DNA from 4 places in the Isoptericola sp. GX10416 genome. Region 4 is predicted to be linked to each of the others. Evidence: riboswitches for the same ligand, from Rfam matches in the RefSeq annotation. Region 4 holds a riboswitch; each other region holds the start of a gene.
What was found. Region 4 has a riboswitch for cyclic di-AMP ahead of ACWAT2_RS09030 (M15 family metallopeptidase). Riboswitches for the same ligand answer to the same signal wherever they lie in the genome.
Positions count from the first base shown of each region.

Region 1: linked by a shared signal. The riboswitch ahead of ACWAT2_RS19000 (M15 family metallopeptidase) and the one ahead of ACWAT2_RS09030 (M15 family metallopeptidase) in region 4 are both predicted to bind cyclic di-AMP.
Region 2: linked by a shared signal. The riboswitch ahead of ACWAT2_RS04855 (C40 family peptidase) and the one ahead of ACWAT2_RS09030 (M15 family metallopeptidase) in region 4 are both predicted to bind cyclic di-AMP.
Region 3: linked by a shared signal. The riboswitch ahead of ACWAT2_RS12735 (C40 family peptidase) and the one ahead of ACWAT2_RS09030 (M15 family metallopeptidase) in region 4 are both predicted to bind cyclic di-AMP.

Region 1 covers NZ_JBWPVO010000023.1:12,755-18,099, forward strand. The annotation lists gene ACWAT2_RS18985 (NADP-dependent oxidoreductase) at 1-281, opposite strand, end outside; gene ACWAT2_RS18990 (hypothetical protein) at 418-678, shown strand; gene glmS (glutamine--fructose-6-phosphate transaminase (isomerizing)) at 726-2,564, shown strand; gene ACWAT2_RS19000 (M15 family metallopeptidase) at 2,574-3,434, opposite strand; cyclic di-AMP (ydaO/yuaA leader) riboswitch at 3,434-3,586, opposite strand; gene ACWAT2_RS19005 (LLM class flavin-dependent oxidoreductase) at 3,738-4,718, shown strand; gene ACWAT2_RS19010 (VOC family protein) at 4,747-5,345, opposite strand, start outside.
Region 2 covers NZ_JBWPVO010000002.1:226,164-231,508, forward strand. The annotation lists gene ACWAT2_RS04845 (hypothetical protein) at 1-305, opposite strand, end outside; gene ACWAT2_RS04850 (ABC transporter ATP-binding protein) at 305-1,018, opposite strand; gene ACWAT2_RS04855 (C40 family peptidase) at 1,207-2,076, opposite strand; cyclic di-AMP (ydaO/yuaA leader) riboswitch at 2,078-2,227, opposite strand; gene ACWAT2_RS04860 (septum formation family protein) at 2,553-3,305, opposite strand; gene ACWAT2_RS04865 (exodeoxyribonuclease III) at 3,349-4,149, opposite strand; gene ACWAT2_RS04870 (SDR family NAD(P)-dependent oxidoreductase) at 4,180-4,953, shown strand; gene ACWAT2_RS04875 (TetR/AcrR family transcriptional regulator) at 4,989-5,345, opposite strand, start outside.
Region 3 covers NZ_JBWPVO010000008.1:62,235-67,579, forward strand. The annotation lists gene serC (phosphoserine transaminase) at 1-611, opposite strand, end outside; gene ACWAT2_RS12725 (iron-dependent transcriptional repressor DtxR) at 714-1,412, shown strand; cyclic di-AMP (ydaO/yuaA leader) riboswitch at 1,564-1,719, shown strand; gene ACWAT2_RS12730 (C40 family peptidase) at 1,722-2,513, shown strand; cyclic di-AMP (ydaO/yuaA leader) riboswitch at 2,775-2,965, shown strand; gene ACWAT2_RS12735 (C40 family peptidase) at 2,966-3,787, shown strand; gene ACWAT2_RS12740 (universal stress protein) at 3,942-4,883, shown strand; gene ACWAT2_RS12745 (DUF559 domain-containing protein) at 5,130-5,345, shown strand, end outside.
Region 4 covers NZ_JBWPVO010000004.1:273,209-278,553, reverse strand. The annotation lists gene ACWAT2_RS09040 (DUF305 domain-containing protein) at 346-960, shown strand; gene ACWAT2_RS09035 (F510_1955 family glycosylhydrolase) at 1,027-1,965, shown strand; cyclic di-AMP (ydaO/yuaA leader) riboswitch at 2,148-2,304, shown strand; gene ACWAT2_RS09030 (M15 family metallopeptidase) at 2,537-3,283, shown strand; gene ACWAT2_RS09025 (NADH-quinone oxidoreductase subunit A) at 3,416-3,757, shown strand; gene ACWAT2_RS09020 (hypothetical protein) at 3,766-4,833, shown strand; gene ACWAT2_RS09015 (complex I subunit 1 family protein) at 4,826-5,345, shown strand, end outside.

The sequences.
Region 1 (5,345 bases), on a different contig from region 4:
ACCACCGCACCGACCTCGACGTCGTCGGACGCCGACTCGACGACGCGGCCGACGGCGCCACCGGTCATGGTCTCGCCGACCTTGAAGGGCGGGACGTAGCTCTTGACGTCGTTCATGCGGCCGCGCATGTACGGGTCCACGGAGACGAACTCGTTGACCACGCGGACCTGGCCGGGCTCGAGGTCGCCGTAAGTGACCTGGACGGTGCGGAAGGTGTCCTCGGTGGGCCAGCCGGTGGGGCGGGCAGCGAGCTGGACCTGGGTGGACGTGACGTCGGACATGAAGTGAGACCTGCCTTGCTTCGGGTCGGGGTTCCCAACCTACGCGTTCGGACCCTGGACGCTCGTGGCGAGGGCCGTCGTGCCCGATATCGGGCAGATCCTGGACACTCGTGCGCCAGGAGCGCATGCTTGACCGGTGAACGACGCCGAGCTGGTCTCCCGCGTGGCCCTCACCACGGGCCTGAGCCCGTCCGAGGCCGCGCGCGTGATCGAGGACGTCCTCGCCTGGTACTCCGAACCGGTCGAGCACTACGTCCGGCGTCGCCACACGGCACTGCAGGCCGCCGGTCACCGCAACGCCGAGATCTACGCGCGCATCGCCGCCGAGCTGCGCGACCGCGTCGTGGCCGCGCCGGAGCTCACCGAGCGTCAGGTCCGCCGGATCGTCTACGGCTGAGGTCCCGGCCGTCCCTCGTCCACCCCTCACCCCCTGGAGCAGCACCCATGTGCGGAATCGTCGGCTACATCGGCCCCCAGCAGGCAGCGCCCGTCCTCGTCGAAGGGCTGACGCGCCTGGAGTACCGCGGCTACGACTCGGCCGGCATCGCCGTCCTCAACCCGCGCTCGAAGGCCAACCCGTCCCGCGTCGTCCGCGCGCAGGGCCGCGTGCGGGACCTCGAGGCCGCGCTGCCCGCGCGCCTCGCCGGCACCACCGGCATCGGCCATACCCGCTGGGCCACCCACGGCGAGCCCAGCGAGCGCAACGCCCACCCGCACACGTCGTTCGACGGCCGCGTCCACGTGGTCCACAACGGGATCATCGACAACTTCGCGACGCTGCGCAGCCGCCTGGCCGACGACGGCGTCGAGCTCACCTCCGACACCGACACCGAGGTGGTCGCCCACCTGGTGGCGCGCGAGCTCGCGACCGGCCTGAGCCTCGAGGACGCGGTGCGTGGCGCCGTCGGGCAGATCGTGGGCACCTACGCCCTCGCCGTGCTCGACGTCCAGACGCCCGAGCGCGTCGTGGTGGCGCGCAACGGCTCGCCGCTGCTGCTCGGCGTGGGCGACGGCGAGATGTTCGTCGCATCGGACCCGGCGGCGATCGTGCGGCACACCAGCCAGGTCGTGCTGCTGGACGACGGCGACTTCGCCACCGTCACCGCGGACGGCTTCCACAGCTTCACCGCCGGCGAGGAGCGGACGGCGCGTGCCGCCGTCACGATCGACCTCACCGTGGAGGAGCTGGAGCTCGGTGGGCACGACCACTTCATGCACAAGGAGATCCACGAGCAGCCGGAGTCGGTGGAGCGGATGCTCACCGGGCGCCTCGACGACCGCTTCGGCACCGCCAAGCTCGCCGGCCTCAACCTCGAGCCGCGGGACCTGCGCCGCTTCGAGCGCGTCAAGGTGCTGGGCTGCGGGTCCGCCTACTACGTCGGCCAGCTCGGGGCCTCGATGATCGAGGACCTGGCGCGCATCCCCGCCGACGCGGAGCCCGCCAGCGAGTTCCGCTACCGCAACCCCATCATCGAGCCGAGCACGCTCTACGTGGTGGTGAGCCAGTCCGGCGAGACGGCCGACACGCTCTTCGCCGTCCGCGAGGTGCAGCGCAAGGGCGGCACCGTCGTCGGCCTCGTCAACGCCGTGGGCTCGTCCATCGCGCGGGAGGTCGACGGCGGCATCTACCTGCACGCCGGACCCGAGGTCGCGGTGGCCTCCACCAAGGCGCTGACGCACATGTCGATCGGGTTCGCGCTGCTGGCGCTCACCCTCGGGCGCGTGCACGACCTGTCGTTCGCCGACGGCCGGCGCATCATCGCCGGGCTGCGGGCGATCCCCGGCCAGATCGCCGAGATCCTCGCCGGCGAGGAGTCGCTCGCCGCCGCGGCCAAGGAGCTCTCGACGGCGCCGAGCCTGTTCTTCGTCGGTCGCGTCCGGGGCTACCCGGTGGCGCGCGAGGGCGCCCAGAAGTTCAAGGAGATCACCTACCGGCACGCCGAGGCGTACCCGACGAGCGAGCTCAAGCACGGCCCCCTCGCTCTCATCAGCCCGGAGCTGCCCTCGGTCGCGATCATCCCGGACGACGACCTCGTCGAGCGGAACATCACCGCGGCCCAGGAGATCCGGGCGCGTGGCGGCGCTGTCGTCGCGATCACGCACCCGGGCGTCGAGCTCGGGAACGCGGCGACGGCGCGCATCGAGGTGCCGCGCAACGAGGTCGAGCTCGACCCGATCCTGCTGACCATCCCCACCCAGCTGCTCGGCTACCACGCGGCCGTGGCGCTGGGCGAGGACGTCGACCGGCCGCGCAACCTCGCGAAGTCCGTCACCGTGGAGTGACGCGACCCGTCACGCGGCGGGGGAGAACTCCCAGTGCCACGGCTCGTAGGGTCCCGCACCGCCCTGGCGTGCCCAGGCCGGGTTGGTCCACCCCGCCGCGGGGCCGTGCTCGGCGAGCCAGGCCCAGCGGTCGCCGGCGTACGACTCCGGGCAGATGTCGACCGCGAGGCCCCAGCCGTGGTTGGAGGTGCCCGGGGTGGCCGCGAGGCCGGGCTTCTGCCCCTTGAGCACCACCTGCTGGTCGTAGCTGCGGTAGCCGTCGGTGATGCACATCTGCTCGCCGAACTGCTCGGTGTACGCGTCGTTCAGCGCGGCGAGAGCGGTCGCGGCGTCGGCGCGCAGGAGCACGGCGCCGGCCCACGGCGCGCAGAGGTCGGCCGTGGAGAGGCGGCCGTTGCTGCCCTGCGGGTCGATGCTCGGGTCGCAGCCCGGCGGCGGGACCTGCTCGTCCGGCGCGGCCGGGGCGGGGTCGGCCGGCACGATCTCGATCGAGTCCCGGTCGACGCGGTCGCCGTCCCGGGACACCTTGGCCTCCCGGTCGACGACGATCGCGACGCCGGACCGGGCGGCCGTGCCGGACCTGGAGGCCGACCGGTCGGAGCGCTCGGCGACCGCCCGTTCGGCGGCGGCGAGGGCCGCGGGATCGAGGGTCGTGGTCCCGGTCCCCTCGGCGTTGGCCTCCTCCGGCAGGACGGCCGGGGCGACGACGGCGGACGCCGTGGCGAGCGCGAGGGCGAACCCGGCGCCGACCTTCCCGGGACGTGGTGCCAGTCGTGCCGCCGGTCGCGGGGTCGTGCGTGAAGCGCGGGAGGCGCGGGGCTGGGGCTCGGCGAAGTGCCGGCCACGGCGTGCGCGGGTGGAGCGGGTCATCGTCATCTCCTGGCGCCTTCGGGGTTAGCTGTCGGATTCGGGTCGGAGACTGACCCGGCCGCCGCGCGCTGCGCGGTCGGCTTCACCCCAAGGACGCCGTGGCGCCCGTCGTTGGTTCCCCCGCCCCGTGTCTGTTTCGGTCGACGACGCACGGTGACAGGGCTCGGCGCCCGTGCGACGTGCCTCGCGGCGTGGCGAGGCATGCAGAAACGTACCGCGCGGAGGCACCGATTGTCACGAACGCGTAACAGCATGTCCGGCGCTGGCATGATCGCGGGTGAGCCCGACGACGAAGGAGACCACGTGGCACCCTCCGAGACGACGACGGAACGTGCGGTCGGGGTGATGCTGCCCCGGGACCTGCCGGCCGGGGACGTCCTCGACTTCGCCCGGCGTGCCGACGCGCACGGCTTCGACGAGCTCTGGGTGGTCGAGGACCTCGGGTTCCGCGGGGGCACGGCGCAGGCGGCGGCGGTCCTCGCGGCGACCGAGCGGATCCGGGTGGGGGTCGGCGTCCTGCCCGCCGCAGCGCGGAACCCGGCGTTCACGGCGATGGAGGTCGCCACCCTGGGCCAGCTCTTCCCGGGCCGGGTCGACGTCGGCCTGGGGCACGGCATGCCGGGCTGGATGCGGTCCGCGGGGGCGTGGCCCAGCAGCCCGCTCACGCTGCTCGAGGAGCACCTGCGCGCTGTCCGCGCGCTGGTGCGGGGTGACGTCGTCGAGCTCGACGGGACCGCTCGCTACGTCGCGCTGGACGGCGTGCGGCTGGAACCCGCCGTCGTCCCCACGACGACCCCCCGCGTGCTGGCGGGCGTGCGGGGGCCGCGGTCCCTCGCGCTGGCCGGGCGGCAGGCGGACGGCACCGTCCTCGCGGAGCCGTGCGCCCCCGCGTACGTCCGGGCCGCGCTCGGCCACGTCGCCGCCGCGGGCCCGCACCGGGTCGTCACCTACGACGTCGCGGCGGTCGACGACGACGCGGCGCGTGCGCGGGACACGGCACGTCCCGGGCTGGAGTGGATCGGGGAGCCCGACTGGGACCCGCACGTCGCGCCGCTGCCGTTCGCCGAGGAGTTCCGGGCGCTGCGCCGCCGAGCGGGTTCGCGGGCAGAGTTCGTCCGGGACCTGCCGGACGAGTGGCTCGACGACCTCGCGCTGGCCGGGACGCCCGCGCAGGTGCAGGGCGGTGTCGCGGCCCGGTGGGACGCCGGGGCGTCCTGCGTGGTCATGATCCCCGTCGGCCCGGACCCGACGGCGGCTCTCGACGCGCTCGCACGGGTGCTCTGAGACCGGGCGTCGACGGGCCGGGGTCGCCTCAGCCCCGCCCCAGGACGCAGAAGTCGTTGCCCTCGATGTCCGCGAGGCAGACCCAGGGCACGTCGCCCTGGCCGACGTCGGCGTCCGTGGCGCCCAGCGACCGCAGCCGCTCCACCTCGGCGGCCTGGGAGTCGCCGGGGTACGGCAGCAGGTCCAGGTGCACGCGGGTCCAGGCGGTCTCCGCGGGCGTGCGGACCAGCTCCAGGTAGGGGCCGACGTCCTGGGGGGCGCGCAGCCGGGCGTGGTCGTCGGAGACCTCGTGGACCTTCCAGCCCGTCGCCTCGCCCCAGAACCGAGCCATGGCGCGCGGGTCGGCGCAGTGGACCACCACGGCGGCGATCGGGCCGGTGTCCTGGTAGAGCGGCCGCGGCTCCAGCACGCAGAACACGTTGCCCTCCGGGTCGGCGAGCACGGTCCACGGCACGTCGCCCTGGCCGATGTCCGCCGGCTGCGCCCCGAGGTCGCGCAACCGCGCGACGAGCTCCGCCTGGTGGGCCTGCGACGTCGTGGCGAGGTCGAGGTGCGCGCGGTACCGCACGGTCTCGGGGTCCGGGACCCGGACGACGTCGACGCAGACGGCGGAGGGGTCCGGCCAGT
Region 2 (5,345 bases), on a different contig from region 4:
AGGATCAGCAGGCAGAGCGTCACGACACCGACGGAGCCGGTGCCCGAGGGGCCGTTGCCGAGCAGGTCGAGCATGCCGCGCTGGACCGTGGCGTCGCCGACGTCGGTCAGGGCGCCGAGCTCGGGCATCAGGTCCGCCGAGGGCCCGGCGGAACCGGTGGACGCCGCGAACGCGTCGAGGCCCTGGAGCACACGGGGCATCAGGATGGTCAGGGCCTGGACGAGCGCGGCGCCCGCGACGGCGACGATCCCGATGACCCAGGGAGAGCGGGTGGAACGGAGCTTGAGCATCTCGGCACGGAACATCAGCGCACTCCTGCGGTGGTGGCGGTCAGGTCGAGGTAGACGTCCTCGAGGGAGGAGTCCTGGACGAGCTCGTCGAGCGGGCCCGCGGTGATGACGCGGCCCTGGCCGACCACGACGACGTCGTCGGCCACCTGGGTGACCTCGGCGAGGACGTGGCTGGCGAGCAGGACGGCGCCACCGCCGTCGGCGAAGGACCTCAGCATCTCGCGCAGCCAGCGCATACCTGCCGGGTCGAGGCCGTTGGCGGGCTCGTCGAGGACGAGGATCCCGGGATCGCCGAGGAGTGCCGCGGCGAGGCCCAGACGTTGCCGCATGCCCAGCGAGTAGGTGCGGACGCGGCGGTCGGCGGCGGGCGTCATCCCGACGATCTCCAGGACGTCGTCGACCCGGCGGGCCGGCATCCCGCCGGCCAGGGCGAGGATGCGCAGGTGGTCGCGGCCGGTGCGTCCGGGGTGCAGACCCCCGGCGTCGAGGAGCGCGCCGACGGTCCGCGCGGGGTCGTCGAGGTCGCTGTGACGGCGGCCCTGGACGAGGGCCTCGCCGGCGGTGGGCGCGGCGAGGCCGAGCAGGACGTGCAGCGTCGTGGTCTTGCCCGCGCCGTTCGGGCCGAGCAGCCCGACGACGCGTCCGCTCTCGACCGTGAGGTCGACGCCCTGCACGGCGTCGAACGTTCCGTACGACTTGCGCAGGCCGGTGATCTGTATGGCGGGCACGTGTTCCCCTCTCGTGTGTCCGCGCCGGTGCGGTGCGGTGCCTCCAGACTGGCCGGGGCGACGCCGTCGTCGCTTCTGGCGGGAGGGGGAACGTGGGCTACGACTTTTGGTGGAGGCCTCGCGGCAGAACAGGCTGGGCCCGCACTCCGGGGGAGTGCGGGCCCAGCCTGACGTGCCGTCCGGACGGTTCAGATGCGGATGAACGTCGGGTTGTTCTGCCACATCTTGCGCTTCACGACGCCGACGCCGGGACGCGCCGACTCGATGATCCTGCCGTTGCCGGCGTAGATGGAGACGTGACCCGGGGTGTAGACGATGTCGCCGGGGCGGGCCTTGGACCGCGAGACCGTCTTGCCGGCCCGCTTCTGTGCGGACGTCGTGCGCGGCAGCTTCTTGCCGACCGCCTTCTTGTACACGTACGAGGTGAAGCCCGAGCAGTCGAACCCGGACGACGGGCTGGTGCCGCCGTAGGAGTAGCGGTGGCCGACGTAGCGGTTGGCCACCTTGACGACCTTGGCGCCGCGGCTCTGCTTCGCCTTGAGCGTGATGGTGCGGTGCTTCTTGACCTTGGCCAGCCCGGTCGACCTGGCGGGCACCACGGTCAGGCGGATCCGGTTCTTGCCCACGTCGTAGCGCTTCAGGAGCGGCTTCATGCGCACGATGCCGTTCTTGTTCAGCTTCTTGACGTTGACCTTCTTGCCGTCGACGAAGAGCCGGACGCGGCCCTTCACGGCGTCGCCGCCCTTCGTGACCTGCACGGTGAACTTGGGGCGGGTCTTGCCCTTGCCCTGCTTGGCGGTCTTGCGCGAGACCGACGCCTTGACGACGGGCTTCGACTTCTTGGCCGTGATGACGCCGTGGCCGGCGGTCGGCAGGTGTGTCGTCGAGACGGTCGCCGCGGAGGGCGAGGGCGCTGCCGACGATTGCCCGGCTCCGGCGACGACGGTGCCGCCGGCGAGCGCGGCGGACAGGGCGATGGCGACGGTCGAGCGTCGCAGGCGCGGCATGCGCGCGGTGGTGGCGCCCTGCGGGCGCGCAGCACTGTGGTGCATTGACATGGCGACCTCTCCAGCCTGCGAGATGAGCTGTCGGATGAGGCCGAGAAGTGATGGCCCGCCGTCGTGAGACGGCTTAACCCCGAGGGCGGCACGAGTCCGCCCGAAGAACGTGGTTCTCCCGCTGCTGCCGTGGGTTCGGTGATGTCGGGCCGCCGGCAGCACTCGGCTTGCGGCCCGACCGTTCACCCCGGACATGGGGCGACCCGGGCACGCTAGCGGCGAGTTCCTCGCAGATCACAATCAGATAACGATGGGTTGTGGGGCCACTCGGGGAGAAGGTGTGAAGAAATGCGTCGGCGGGCGCATTCCTCCTCGATACGGCAAATCGCTCTATTTCTCGCCACACAGGGACGGATCGACGCCCGATATATCACGAGTGCCCGATGAGAGCGCCACCATCCGAGGGCTGCGGGGCACCGTTCTCGCAGGTCATGCCGAGACCTTCACAACTCAGGGTGAGGGCGCGCCGGACCGGCTCACTCGAGCAGGCTGCCCGTCCGGGGAGCGGGCCAGACGCCGACGCACAGACCTGCTCGGTCGCCCTCGGCCCACGACTCCTCGCTGGGAGTCCACAGCACCCAGGTCAGGTCGGCCACGTCGTCGGAGCCTCTCGCTCCCGCACCGAGCAGCTCCGGGGTGCACCCGCGTGCGGCACGCGCCACCACGACGTCGGTGCCCGGCCACACCTCGTCGGCCGCCGAGTCGTGCCGCCCCACCACCTGCGCCGTGTGCTCGTCCCGGCACGGGACCACCTCGACCGTGTCCACCGACGTCGAGCCCGGGACGTCGGCCACGCACGAGCCCAGCACGAGCTGGACCGCGTGAGCCGAGGTCGGCTCGACGACGTCGGCTGCCACCGGCTCCCACGCGCGGTCGTGCGCCCGGTTCGCCCACCACGAACCCCCCGCGGCCACCGCCACGACCAGCACCACCACGGCCAGCACCGAGAACACCCAGACCCGTGCCCGACGGCGGGCGGCGGCGCGGTCGGCCGGCGTCGGCCCGCCGGGAGCTCCCCAGCGCGCCCCGTACGCGGCCGGGTCCTCGGGCACGACCGGCCGGTGGACCGCCGCGGACCGGCCTGCCGGGGTGCCGCCGTCGGACCCGCGGTGCCCCGGGCCTGGCGTCCCCTCCGGGCCCGGCGTTCCCTCCGGGCCTGGCGTCCCGGCCGGCCCCGGGCCGGGCGAGACGAACAGCGGGTCCTCGGAGCGGTCGGGAACGTCGGTCATGGGAACAACCTAGAGCGTGTCGATCGATCTGCCGGCGCCGCGGTCAACCGGCGAGGTCCAGCACGACCGGGACATGGTCGCTGGCGCCCTTGCCGCGCCGCTCGTCCCGGTCGATCGCCACCGACGTGACGCGGTCGCGCAGCGCCGGCGAGGCGTAGGCGAAGTCGATGCGCATCCCGCGGTTCCGCGGGAACGCGAGCTGCTGGTAGTCCCAGTAGGTGTAGGTGTGCTCGGCCGGCAGGTGCTCGCGGGTGACCTCGGTGTACCCGGCCTCCTCGAACGCCGCGAAGGCCGCCCGTTCCGGGGCGGAGACGTGCGTGTGCCCCTCGAACGCGGTCACGTCCCACACGTCCGTGTCACGAGGGATCACGTTCCAGTCGCCAAGCAGGCCGACCTGCGCCCTCGGGTCGGCCTGCAGCCACGCCGCGGCGTCCGCGCGCAGCCCGTCGAGCCAGGCGAGCTTGTACGCGTAGTGCGGGTCCGTCAGCGCACGCCCGTGCGGCACGTAGAGCGACCAGAGCCGCACGCCGCCACAGGTCGCGCCGATCGCGCGCGCCTCGACCCGCGGCTCCTGGCCCGGCTTGCCGAACGCCGGCTGGTCGGCGAACGACGTCGCGACGTCCTCCAGGCCCACGCGGGAGACCATCGCGACACCGTTCCACTGGTGGTACCCCGTGTGCGCGACCTCGTAGCCGGCCGCCTCGAACGGGGCCACCGGGAGCTGGTCGTCGCGGCACTTCGTCTCCTGCAGCGCGAGCACGTCGATGCTCGAGCGCTCCAGGAACGCCAGCACGCGGTCCAGCCGGGTCCGCAGGGAGTTGACGTTCCACGTGGCGATACGCACGCACGCACCCTAGGGCCATAGAGTGCGTTCATGGGAACCGCGCTCGTCACCGGCGCCACCGCCGGCCTCGGACTGGAGTTCGCCTGGCAGCTCGCCACGGCACGCCACGACCTCGTGCTCGTGGCGCGCACCACCGAGCGCCTCGAGCAGGTGGCCGGGCAGATCCGCGCCGCCGCCGGGGTCCAGGTGGAGGTCCTGCCCGCCGACCTGTCCGACCCGGACGACGTCGCCCGGGTCGCCGAGCGGCTCGCCGTCACCGGGGACGAGCCGGGCGACGAGCGGCGCCCCGTGGGCCTGCTCGTCAACAACGCCGGGTTCACGACCGCGCAACGGTTCGTCGGCGGGGACGTCGGCACGGAGCTGGACGCCGTCGACGTCATGGTGCGCGCCGTCGTCCAGCTCAGCCACGCCGCCGTCGGGCAGATGTCCACCCGCGGGCGTGGCGCCGTCCTCAACGTCGGCTCGGTCGCCGCCCTCACCGCGGGCGGCACGTACGCCGCCGCCAAGGCCTACGTGCGTTCCTTCACCGAAGGGCTCGCCGTCGAGCTGCAGGGCTCCGGCGTCACCGCCACCGTGCTGTCCCCCGGCTACACGCACACCGAGTTCCACGACCGTGCCGGGCTCTCGATGAGTCAGATGCCCGACGCCGCCTGGCTCGACGCGCCCTTCGTCGTCGCGCAGGCGCTCGCGGACGTCCGTCGCGGCGTGGTCATCTCCACGCCGTCGGTCCGCTACAAGGCCGCCTCGGCGCTCCTTCGGGTGCTGCCACGCTCGGCGGTGCGGGCGATCGGCCGACAGCGCTGAGACCCTCCCGGGCTGACGTGCTGCCGGGCTGAGGCCTACTGCCGGGCGGCGCGGTCCGCCGCCTGGTGCGCGGCCTCGGCCTCGACCTTGCGGGCGGCCTGCTCGGCCTTCTCCAGCTCGCGGAGCCTCTTGCGAGCCTCGCGCACCTTGCGCTCGGCGTCCTTGCGCTTGGTCGCCGCCTTCTTGACCTTGGGGTCGCCCGCGTAGACCCGCGCCCGCTCGGCGGCCTCCTCGGTGAGGGTGTCGCCATCCCCGGTGTCGGTGCCCGACGGCGGTGCGACGCCGTCTGCCCCGGTGCAGTGGCCCCCGGCATCGGCGGAGCGTGCGTCGATGAGGACGGCGAGGCCGTCGAGCGTCCGGTCCAGGCCCCAGCGGATGTCGTCCACCTCGTC
Region 3 (5,345 bases), on a different contig from region 4:
AGGCCGCCGTCGGCCCCGAAGGCCTTCTGCGGGCCGAAGTAGTACACGTCCGTCTCACGGACATCCACGGGCAGGGCGCCCGCGCCCGACGTCGCGTCCGTCAGGAGGAGCTGGTCGCTCCCCGCCGGCCGGCGAACCGGCGCCATCGCACCCGTCGACGTCTCGTTGTGGGGAGAGGCATAGACGTCCACGGCGTCCGACGGCGCGAGGTACGCCACGCTCCCCGGTGCGGCCTCGACGACCTCCGGGTCGGTCAGGAACGGTGCACGGCGCGTCGAAGCCGCGAACTTGGCGCCGAACTCGCCGAACGTCGCGTGTTGGGCCCGCTCACGGACGAGAGACGCCGTCGCCACCTCCCAGAACGCCGTCGACCCCCCGTTGCCCAGCACGACCTCGTAGCCGTCGGGAAGGTCGAAGAGGTCCGCGAGGCCCGCGCGCACCCGGCGGACCAGGTCCTTCACGGCAGGCTGCCGGTGCGAGGTGCCGAGCACGGGCCGGGCCGGGTCCCCGGCCGCACCCAGAGCCATGACCTGAGCCGTGCGAACCTTCGACGGACCGGAGCCGAACCGGCCGTCCGACGGCAGCAGCGACGAGGGGATCTGCAGGGTCATGAGGGCTCCGTGGCTCGTGGTGTGTCCGTTCGCACGTGCGAGGACGTTCGAACGGTGACGTGTGCGAATAGACTAGGCCCGGGCCTCAAGACGGGAGTGGACGTGACCGACCTGATCGACACCACCGAGATGTACCTCAAGACGATCTACGAGCTCGGTGAGGAGGGCATCACGCCGCTCCGTGCACGGATCGCGGAGCGCCTCGGTCACTCGGGGCCCACGGTCTCGCAGACGATCGCGCGGATGGAGCGGGACGGCCTGGTGATCGTCACGGGCGACCGCCACCTCGAGCTCACGGACGACGGCAGGTCGAAGGCGACCCGCGTCATGCGCAAGCACCGGCTGGCGGAGCGGCTCCTCACCGACGTCATCAAGCTGGACTGGGAGCACGTCCACAACGAGGCGTGCCGCTGGGAGCACGTCATGAGCGACCTCGTCGAACGGCGCCTCGTCACACTCCTCGACCACCCGCACCACGACCCCTACGGCAACCCGATCCCGGGACTGTCCGAGCTGGGCGAGCAGTACGAGGACGTGCCGTTCCTCGACGGCGTGCAGTCGCTGCCGACCTTCCTGCGGGGCGGCTCCGACGAGGTGACGGTCGTGCTGCAGCGCATCGCCGAGCCCGTCCAGGTCGACGACGAGTTCCTCGCACGGCTGGCGAAGGTCGGGCTGCTGCCTGGCACGCGCGTCCAGGCGAGAGCGATCGGCGACTACTACGCCGTGCAGGCCTCGGGCGCCGACGAGGGCCTCGAGCTGCCCGAGGACCTCGCCAAGCACCTGTTCGTCGCGGCGCGCTGAACGCTTCGGGAGCCTCCTGCGGGGGCGCCCGGCGTGCCCGTGATCGGAACGTGACATCGCCAGCCGGGTCGGGTACGGTCGGACACGCTCGCGGGAGATTCCTCCGGCGAGTACCGGGACGGACGCCTAACCCTGCCGCCGTCCTGGTTTCCACGGATGACCGCTGGCAGGAGCGGGGGACCCACTTTCGGGCACCGGAGACGGTGTCCTTGGGGTGAAGTCGTCGAGAGCGCGAGTTCTCGGTGGCCGGGTGTTTTCTCCCACCCGAACCCGACAGCTGACCTCGTAGGCGACAAGGAGAGGTTGAACGTGACTGCTCGCACCACGCGTGGCAAGCACCGTGCCGCACGCCGTCCCGTGCTGGCTGCACCGTCCGCGGCTGCCGGCCGTCGGGCCGCCGTCGTCGCCACCGCCGGCGGCCTGCTCGTCTCGACCATCGGCGGCGCCACCGCGGCGCAGGCCGCTCCGGTCGACAACGACGCGGCGAACAAGCTCAGCACCGTCGACCTCGGCGCGCTGACCGACCAGGCTCGGACGGCCCTCGAGGCGGCCCCTGTGGTCACCGTGGACGCCGACGCCAAGGTCTCCGTCGAGAAGATCACGCCCAAGGTCGCCAAGGCGGCCGAGATCAAGGCGGCACCCGAGCCGGAGCCGGAGCCCGTCCGCGAGGTCGCGCCGTCCCGCTCGGGCGAGCGCACCGCCGTCGAGTCGAGCAGCAGCACCGAGTCGTCGTCGTCCTCCTCGACGGCAGACGCGCCGGCCTCGGCCAACGGGTCGAACATCATCTCGATCGCTTCGCGCTACGTGGGTGTCCCATACGTCTCCGGCGGCACGACGCCGTCCGGCTTCGACTGCTCCGGCTTCACCTCGTACGTCTATGCGCAGGCCGGTATCACGCTGTCCCGCTCCTCCTCGGAGCAGCGCTACGCAGGCACGGTCGTGTCGCGCGCGAACGCTCAGCCGGGTGACCTCATCTGGACCCCGGGCCACATCGGCATCTACGCCGGCGGCAACACCCAGATCGATGCCCCCCGTCCGGGCAAGACGATCCAGTTCCGCAACATCTGGCAGTCGAACCCCACGTTCATCCGCGTGGGCTGACACTCCCGCCACGCCGACCGAGACCCCATCGCGCATCTGCGCGGTGGGGTCTTGTCGCGTCCGGGGCTCCAGGGGGCGCAGGGCGCCCGTCGTCGCTCGTGCGGGGACGTGTCCGGGGAGCGTGAGCGCGGGCGTCTGCGGGGCGTCCAAGGGGTTCCGGAGGTGCGCTGCGGCCTGCGTCGCACATCACCGTGACCTAAACGTGACATGTCCGCTCGGATCCGCTACCGTTTCCACGTCCGGTAGAGCACTCTTCCGGATCCTGATCGGACGCCGAGTCCTGCCACCGGTCAGGGAACCAAGACCGCCGGCAGGAGCGGGGGACCCACTTCCGGGCATCGGAGACGGTGTCCTTGGGGTGAAGCCGCACAGTGCGCAAGTACCGTGCGGCCGGGTGATTTCTCCCACCCGAACCCGACAGCTGACCTCGTAGGCGACAGGAGAGGGAACACGTGAACGCACCATCCAGGACGCGCGGCAAGCACCGTGCCGCACGCCGTCCGATGCTGGCTGCGCCGTCCGCGGCTGCCGGCCGTCGGGCCGCCGTCGTGGCCACCGCTGGTGGCCTGCTCGTCTCGACCATCGGTGGCGCCACCGCAGCACAGGCCGCCCCGGTCGACAACGACGCGGCCAACAAGCTCAGCACCGTTGACCTCGGCGCGCTGACCGACCAGGCTCGCACGGCCCTCGAGGCGGCCCCCGTCGTCACCGTGGACGCCGAGGCCAAGGTCTCCGTCGAGAAGATCACGCCCAAGGTCGCCAAGGCGGCCGAGATCAAGGCGGCACCCGAGCCGGAGCCGGAGCCCGTCCGCGAGGTCGCGCCGTCCCGCTCGTCCGAGCGCACCGCCGTCGACACCAGCACGACGAGCGCCGACACCTCGGCTGCGAGCACTGAGTCCGCAGCGGCCCCCGCCGCGGACGGCTCGCGCGGCTCGCAGGTCGCCTCGATCGCCGCCCGGTACATCGGCACCAAGTACGTGGTCGGTGGCGCCTCGCCGTCCGGGTTCGACTGCTCGGGCCTGGTGACCTACGCCTACGCCCAGGTCGGCGTGACGTCGCTGCCGCGTTCGTCCAGCCAGATCCGTAGCTCGTCCGCCACCACCGTGGTGTCGCGCGCCGAGGCGCAGCCCGGTGACCTCATCTGGTCGCCCGGTCACATCTCGATCTACATCGGCAACGGCCAGCAGATCGAGGCCACGCGCCCGGGCGGATGGACGGTCCGCCAGAGCAGCCTGTGGCAGTCCAGCCCGGTGTTCCTGCGAGTCACCGGCTGAGGCTGCTGCCGAGCAGGACCCTCGACGCCCCGACGTTCCCCGTGGACGTCGGGGCGTCGTGCGTCCTCTTTGCTACACCTTGCGGGCGTCTTTCGTTACCCTTGAAGCAAGGTGGCTCCGGACGGTGAGGTCCGGACATGACGGGAGGCGCGACATGACACGTCCAGAGGTCGTCCTAGTGGGAGTCGACGGCTCGACCGCGAGCCTGCACGCCCTGGACTGGGCCGCGGCGTACGCCCAGCGGGTCGGATGGGGGCTGCACATCGTGTGCAGCTACTCGCTGCCCTCCTTCACGGCGGCGTCGCTCGACGGCGGATACGCGGCACTCGACGACACGGCGATCGCCGAAGGTGCCAAGGCAGTGCTCGCGGAGGCCGAGGCGCGGGTCGCACCGCTCGGCGTCCCGGTGCAGGGCACGGTCGCCACGGGGGACGCGGCGGGTGTGCTCGTCGAGATGTCGTCCGAGCACTCGCTCGCCGTGGTGGGCACCCGCGGCCGTGGCGGTTTCACGGAGCGTCTGCTCGGCACCGTGTCGTCGGCGCTGCCGGCGCACGCGCACTGCCCGACGGTCGTGGTCCCGCACCGTGAGGGTGCCGACGACCCGCGGCGCCGCGACGGTGACACCGTCCACGAGGTCAGCCGGATCGTCGTCGGCGTCGACGGTTCGCCGACGTCCGAGGTCGCACTGCGGTACGCCGTCGACCAGGCGAAGTCGTGGGATGCCGAGCTGGTCGCAGTCGCCGGCGTGCCGCTCGGGTCGGGCGCCGGGGTGCTCGCCTGGCTGCCGTCCCAGATCGATCACGAGCAGGTGCTCGCGGACGTGGAGGCGGGGCTGGACGTGATCGTCGACCAGATCCAGGCGGAGCATCCGGGCCTCACGATCAAGCGCCACGTGCTGGACGGGTCGGGGGCCGAGCTGCTCACCGAGTTCTCGTCGGCGGCCGACCTCGTCGTGGTCGGCTCACGAGGGCGTGGCGGCTTCCGCGGGCTGCTCCTCGGCTCGACCAGCCAGGCGGTGCTGCACCACTCCCAGTGCCCGGTGCTGGTCGTCACCCGTCGCTGCGACGAAGAGATGCAGGCCGACCCCGCCGCCTGACCCCCGTGATGTTGTGGGCGCGATTTCTGGCCTGATATGCCCCTTTTGGGGGCATCCACGGCCCAGAAATCGCGCCCACAATCGATGGTCGCCCGGGGCTGTGGATAGGCGACCTCGCCGAGGTGCCCGTTCTGGCACGGTCGGTGCATGTCGACGCCCGATCACAGAGCCGCCTCGCCCTTCTCCGTGCGATCAGCGATCGGCCGCGGTACCTCCGCCGAATCGCTGCGTATCGGCGACTCCTTGGTGGCTCCCTTTCACGGCGTCCGTGTCCCGGGCCCGCAGCACCAGGACTTCCTCACCCGCTGCCGCGCCCTCGCGACCGTGCTGGACGACTCCGTCGCCTTCAGCCACGGGACGGCACTGCGCCTGCTCGGCGTCGACGTGCCCTGGACGATCGCCCAGGACGACGCGCTGCACGTCATCTCGTCGAACCCCGCGGAACGTGCCCAGAGGCCCGGG
Region 4 (5,345 bases):
ATGACCTGGCAGCCCAGGGGGCTGGCAGTGGGCACCACGAGCAGGATGGTTGCGTTGACTGTGGCGTGCACGAGATGGCATCGGCCATGTGCCTGATGGTCCTGGTCGTGCTCCTCGCCTTCACGCGCCCCGGCGCCGGCATCCTGGCACGCCTTGCCCCCGTGTGGTCACGCCTCGTCGATGGGGGCCGGGCGCAGTCCCACCATGGCTCCGCGCCGTCGCTTCATCTCCTCGGGATCTCTCGGACGTAGGAACCGCACGCCCTCGACGCTTTCGCGTCGACCGTTTCGCCCCTCTCTGGGGGCATGTGTGGTTGCTGAGTACCGAGTTGAGAGGTCCATTTTCATGAAGTTCAAGCGTGTGTTTGCGCCAGCGATCGCGCTGGCGGCCGTCGTGAGTCTCGCGGCGTGCTCGAACGACGACGACTCTGGGCACGACATGGCGTCGATGCCCTCCGCGACCGAGATCGAAGAGCAGGAGAGCTCAGCGCAGGGCGACTTGTTCAACCAGCAAGACATGATGTTCGCCCAGATGATGGTTCCCCACCACGAGCAGGCGATCGAGATGTCCGACGTCATCTTGGTCAAGGACGGCGTCGACCCCCAGGTCGTCGACCTGGGGAACCAGATCAAGGGCGCACAGGGCCCCGAGATCGAGCAGCTGAGCACCTGGCTCGAGGAATGGGGATCACCGATGGCTGAGTCCGGCTCGATGGATCACGGGTCCATGGACGGGATGATGGGCGAAGAGGACATGCAGGCTCTGCAGGACGCGCAGGGTGCCGAGGCAGGGCGGCTGTTCCTTGAGCAGATGATCGTTCATCACCAGGGTGCCATCGAGATGGCGCAGGTCCAGATGGACGAGGGCCGACACGATGACGCTGTCGCGATGGCGCAGCAGATCGTCGAGACCCAGCAGGCGGAGATCTCCACCATGGAAGACCTACTCGCCTCGATGTGACCCTCTGCCCGTGGGGGTGCGCATGACGGCGCACGCCCCGCGGGCTCTTGCCGAAGGACTGCCTTGATGAACTTTGCCCTGATGAGACGGCGGAGCAGGTGGGCAGCAGCGGCAGCCGTGCTGCTGTTGGCTGCCTGCACCACCACCCCACCACCGACGCCTACCGCTACGACGCCGGCAACCCAGGACTTGCCTGACTTCAGGCATGTGCACGACGTCCAGGTCGCCAGGACCGACCACACCATCTTGATCGCGACCCATACCGGCGTCTGGACCATCACCGACCCGTTCCGGGACGAGCCCGGACAGCTCGAGCGGGCCGGCGAGGGTCGCCAGGACACGATGGGCATGACCCTCGCTGTCGATGGCACCGTCTACGCCTCTGGTCACCCCGCTCCCGGGGAATATCCGGACCTCAAGTCGCCCAATCTCGGGCTGATGCGCAGCACCGACGGCGCCGCCACCTGGGAGCAGGTCTCCCTCACCGGTGAAGTCGATTTCCACGCGCTGAGCACAGCGACGACCAGTGGCGGCGCCGTGCGCGTCGTCGGTCTGGACTCGGCTACCTCACGGCTGCTGATCAGCGATGACTCCGGGCAGAGCTGGACGCCTGGCGCGACCGTGGAGGCCCGCGACGTGCACGTCATGGGCGCCGCCCCGGACACCATCGTCGCCGCCACGCCCGCGGGACTGCAGTTGAGCCGTGACGGTGGGCGGACCTTCACCCTGGACCGGGATGCGCCACGCCTCGTACTCGTCGATGCCGGGCTGGGCGGGACCTTGGTCGGGATCGACCCCCAGGGCGTCGTCTGGACCGGCTCACCCGGCTCCGAGGACTGGACCGAGCACGGCAGCACGCCCAGCGGGTTCCAGGCCATGACGTACGTGCCCGACGACAGCCCCGGCAACCAGCCATGGATCCTCATCGCCACGGACACCGGCCTGCTCACCAGCCGTGACCTGGGTGCCAGTTGGGATCCGGTGCTTGGCCAGGAGGCCGGGTGACACCGTGATCGCGGCTACCACAGCCACGAGCACACATACCCGGAGGCGCATCCGGGATCTCGGCGGAAGCCGTCGCCAGACTCGGGCCTCGTTATCTATCCGTGACATTCGGTGCGTCGTCCGGTACGTTCTGTCCATCTCACGATCGTGGGGTGCACGGGCGGGCGTCGAGCCCTGCCGCCGTCGCGTGCTCGTCGAGGTTCGGCAGGGACGGGGGAACCACTTTCGGGCGCCGCAGGTCGGCGTCCTTGGGGTGAAGCCATGCGAGCGATCTCGCTGGCCGGGTCAGTCTCCGACCCGAACCCGACAGCTAACCTCGCAGGCGCCAGGAGATGTCGATGCCTGTTTACCTGTGCGCTGGTCCGGTAGCCGATCTCAAGCCTGCCCGGGGCCGACTGCTCTGTGATGGCCTCGCATGAGGCACGGCTACACGAGTCCTGTTGAGTCCCGGCGGGTTCGTCGAGCTCAGTCGACCCGCAGCCGCACGAGACGTGGTCGCCATACAGAGGCTCGCCCGCGGAGCGCGCTCGCCGGCGCCCGCCTCCTTGGCGGCGGCCTCGGTGTTGCCGCCATGGTCGCTGCGACGGCTGCCTTCGCGATCACTACCGGCGAGTCCCGGGACGCCCATGCCGACGCTTTCGGGCAGGGGCCCGACGCCCGGGCGCAGGAAGCCAGCAAGGGCAAGCCGGTGGCCGCAGCTCCCCCGGTCGTTGTCGACCGGTCCGCCAAGGTCTCCAGGGCCGGGGAACGACCGAAGATCAAGATCGAGCCGGCTCCGGAACCGGAGCCGACCCCGCCGCCGCAGGTGGAGCCGGACGAAGCCCCGCAGCACGACCATGGCGAGCCTCAGAACCACGATGCGTCTGGCGATGCGGCGATGCCCCCTGGCTGCGACGTCACAGTTCAGCAGGGGTTGGCCAACGGTCAAGTCCCTGTCGACCAGCTGTGCTCGCCCTGGGACGGTGCGGCGCAGATGCGCGCGGACGCAGCCCAGTCGCTGGCCCAGCTGAATGAGGCCTACCTCGCCAGGTTCGGCGAGGCCATGTGCATCTCGGACGGCTACCGGTCCTACGACCAGCAGGTCGCGACCAAGGCGGCCAAGGGCTACCTCGCAGCCACGCCGGGTACCTCCAACCACGGCTGGGGCCTCGCGGTCGACCTGTGCGCCGAGACTTATGCCGGGGAGCGGTGGGACTGGCTCGCAGGCCAGGCGCAGACCTCCGGCTGGGACAACCCCGACTGGGCGAGGGCCGGCGGCTCGAAGTACGAGCCGTGGCATTGGGAGTTCGTCGACGCGGTCGCGGCACAAACCCCCTGAGCCGGCGCCCGCGCCGTGGATGAGCACGGCCTCGCAAATGGCACGGGGGTTGCCGAGATGCTGACACATCCGGTTCTCGGCATCGTGGGGAGCCATAGCCGAAGGTGACGTGCCGATGCGAGGGAGGCACCTGTGGTCGCGCTGGGTGGGCTGGCTCTGGGCATCGGGCTCGTGCTGATCGGGCTGCGGGTGGCTGCGATGGCGCTGGCCGTCGCGCAGACGCCCGCCATGAGCCTGCCTTTCGAGTCGGGCAACCTCCCAGCCCAGCACGCCGTCTCGCGGTTCCACGTGCGCTGGTACGCCCTGTGCGTGCTGTTCCTCGCCTTCGACATGGAGATGATCTTCATGTACCCGTGGGCGGTGGTGGTCGCCCAGACGGGGGCAACGTCCGTGATCGAGATGTTCGGGTTCCTCGCGGTCCTGCTGGTCGGTGTCGTCTACGCCTGGCGGGAGGGCGCGTTGCGATGGGTCTGAGAGGGCGGGTGGCCCGGTTCGCTCTGGCGCGACCTCATGTGCTGGTCGTGGTGGCGCCTGACGGGCGTGGGGTCGGGAGCGTCGTCGAATCCGTGCTGCTGCGCCGCGGCTGGCCCTTGGCGCGTTCCCCTGCGGATGCCGACCTGCTGGTCGTCGCGGGCAGCCCTGGGCCGGAGCTCGCGGCCGCCGTGGAGGTGCTCTGGGCCCAGGTGCCGGCACCACGGTCGCACGTACACCTCGCGACGGCGTCGGACCTGGACGCCCGCCTGGACGCGGCGGTTCGCCACCTCCTGGCGTGGGAGGCGCAACGATCCGACGCCGGGCCCGCAGACCCGTGGGTGGGCCGGGGGCCGGACGCGGACACCGACCGACACGCCGATCACGAGGGGCCCACAAGCGGCGAGGGCCACGACCACGACGACATGGACGTCGCCGGGCTGCCCATGGCGTCCTCGGCGCCAGACCGGGACGGGCTCGAGCTTGAGACGTTGCACGTGACCTTGGGCCCTTGGTTGCCCGGGTGGCCCGACGGTCTGGTCGTCGAGGCGTCGATGCAGGGCGACGTGCTGTCCGATGTCGGGGTGCGCTGGGCCGACGACGCGCACCCCTGGACAGCCGGTCCGCAACAGTGTGCGCTGGACGCGCTGGTCCGGCTGCTCACGCTGACCGGGCCCGCCCCCGTCCTGCAGCGGTGGCGTGAGACTCGCGCGGCGGTCCGCGAGCAACGGCCCGGAGCCGCGGCGCACGCCGCTCGGTCGGCGCGCCGGCTCGCGCGTTCCCGGGTGTTGGCCTGGTCGCTGCGCGGCGTGCCGGCCCCGGCCGGGACGGACGTCGCGGAGTGCCTGCACCGCTGGTGCGACGTGCTGAGCGAGAGCCCTCCGCCGGACGCGCGCAGCCCGGTCGTCGGTCCGCAGGAGCTGGCAACGACACTCCAGGGTGCGGAGCTTGCCGGCGCCCGCCTCGCCGTGGCGAGCGTCGTCGTCGGTCCGGGACACGCCCTGGCGCACGACGACGCTGGGGACGGCGCCGCGCACGTCGAGCCGGCACGAGGCCACCACGGGGGCGGACATGACTGATCCGACCACCTGGACCTCGGTGTGGGCCGGGCTCGTCGTGGTGGTCGGCGCGCTGCTGCTCGGACTGTTCTTCGCAGGGCTCGACGCTGCGGCTCGCGCCGGGTTCCGCCCCGGGTTCCGCCCCGGGTTCCGCGCCGGGCCCGGGCCGGACGCGGCCGCACCCGTGCGTGCAGGGACGCGGCTGTTGCTGGGTCGGCGGCGCACCACCTTGGCTCCGGACGCCTTGCTGCGCACGGTCGCCGTCGCCGCCGTGCCGACGCTCGCGCTGACCTCCGCCGCGGTGCTCCCGTGGGACGGGCGCAGCGTGGTCTCGACATCGGCGGACCTGGTTTGGTTCAACGCCGCCGAGGCACTGTTGTGGGTCGCCGTGTGGCTGCTGGGCTGGGGCCCCAACGCGGTGTACTCCCTGGTGGGCGCCTACCGCTTCCTCGCCCAGGGGCTCGCCTACGAGCTGCCGTTGATGTTCGCGATCATCACGGTGGGTGTGGGGGCCGGATCGTTGCGTGCCACCG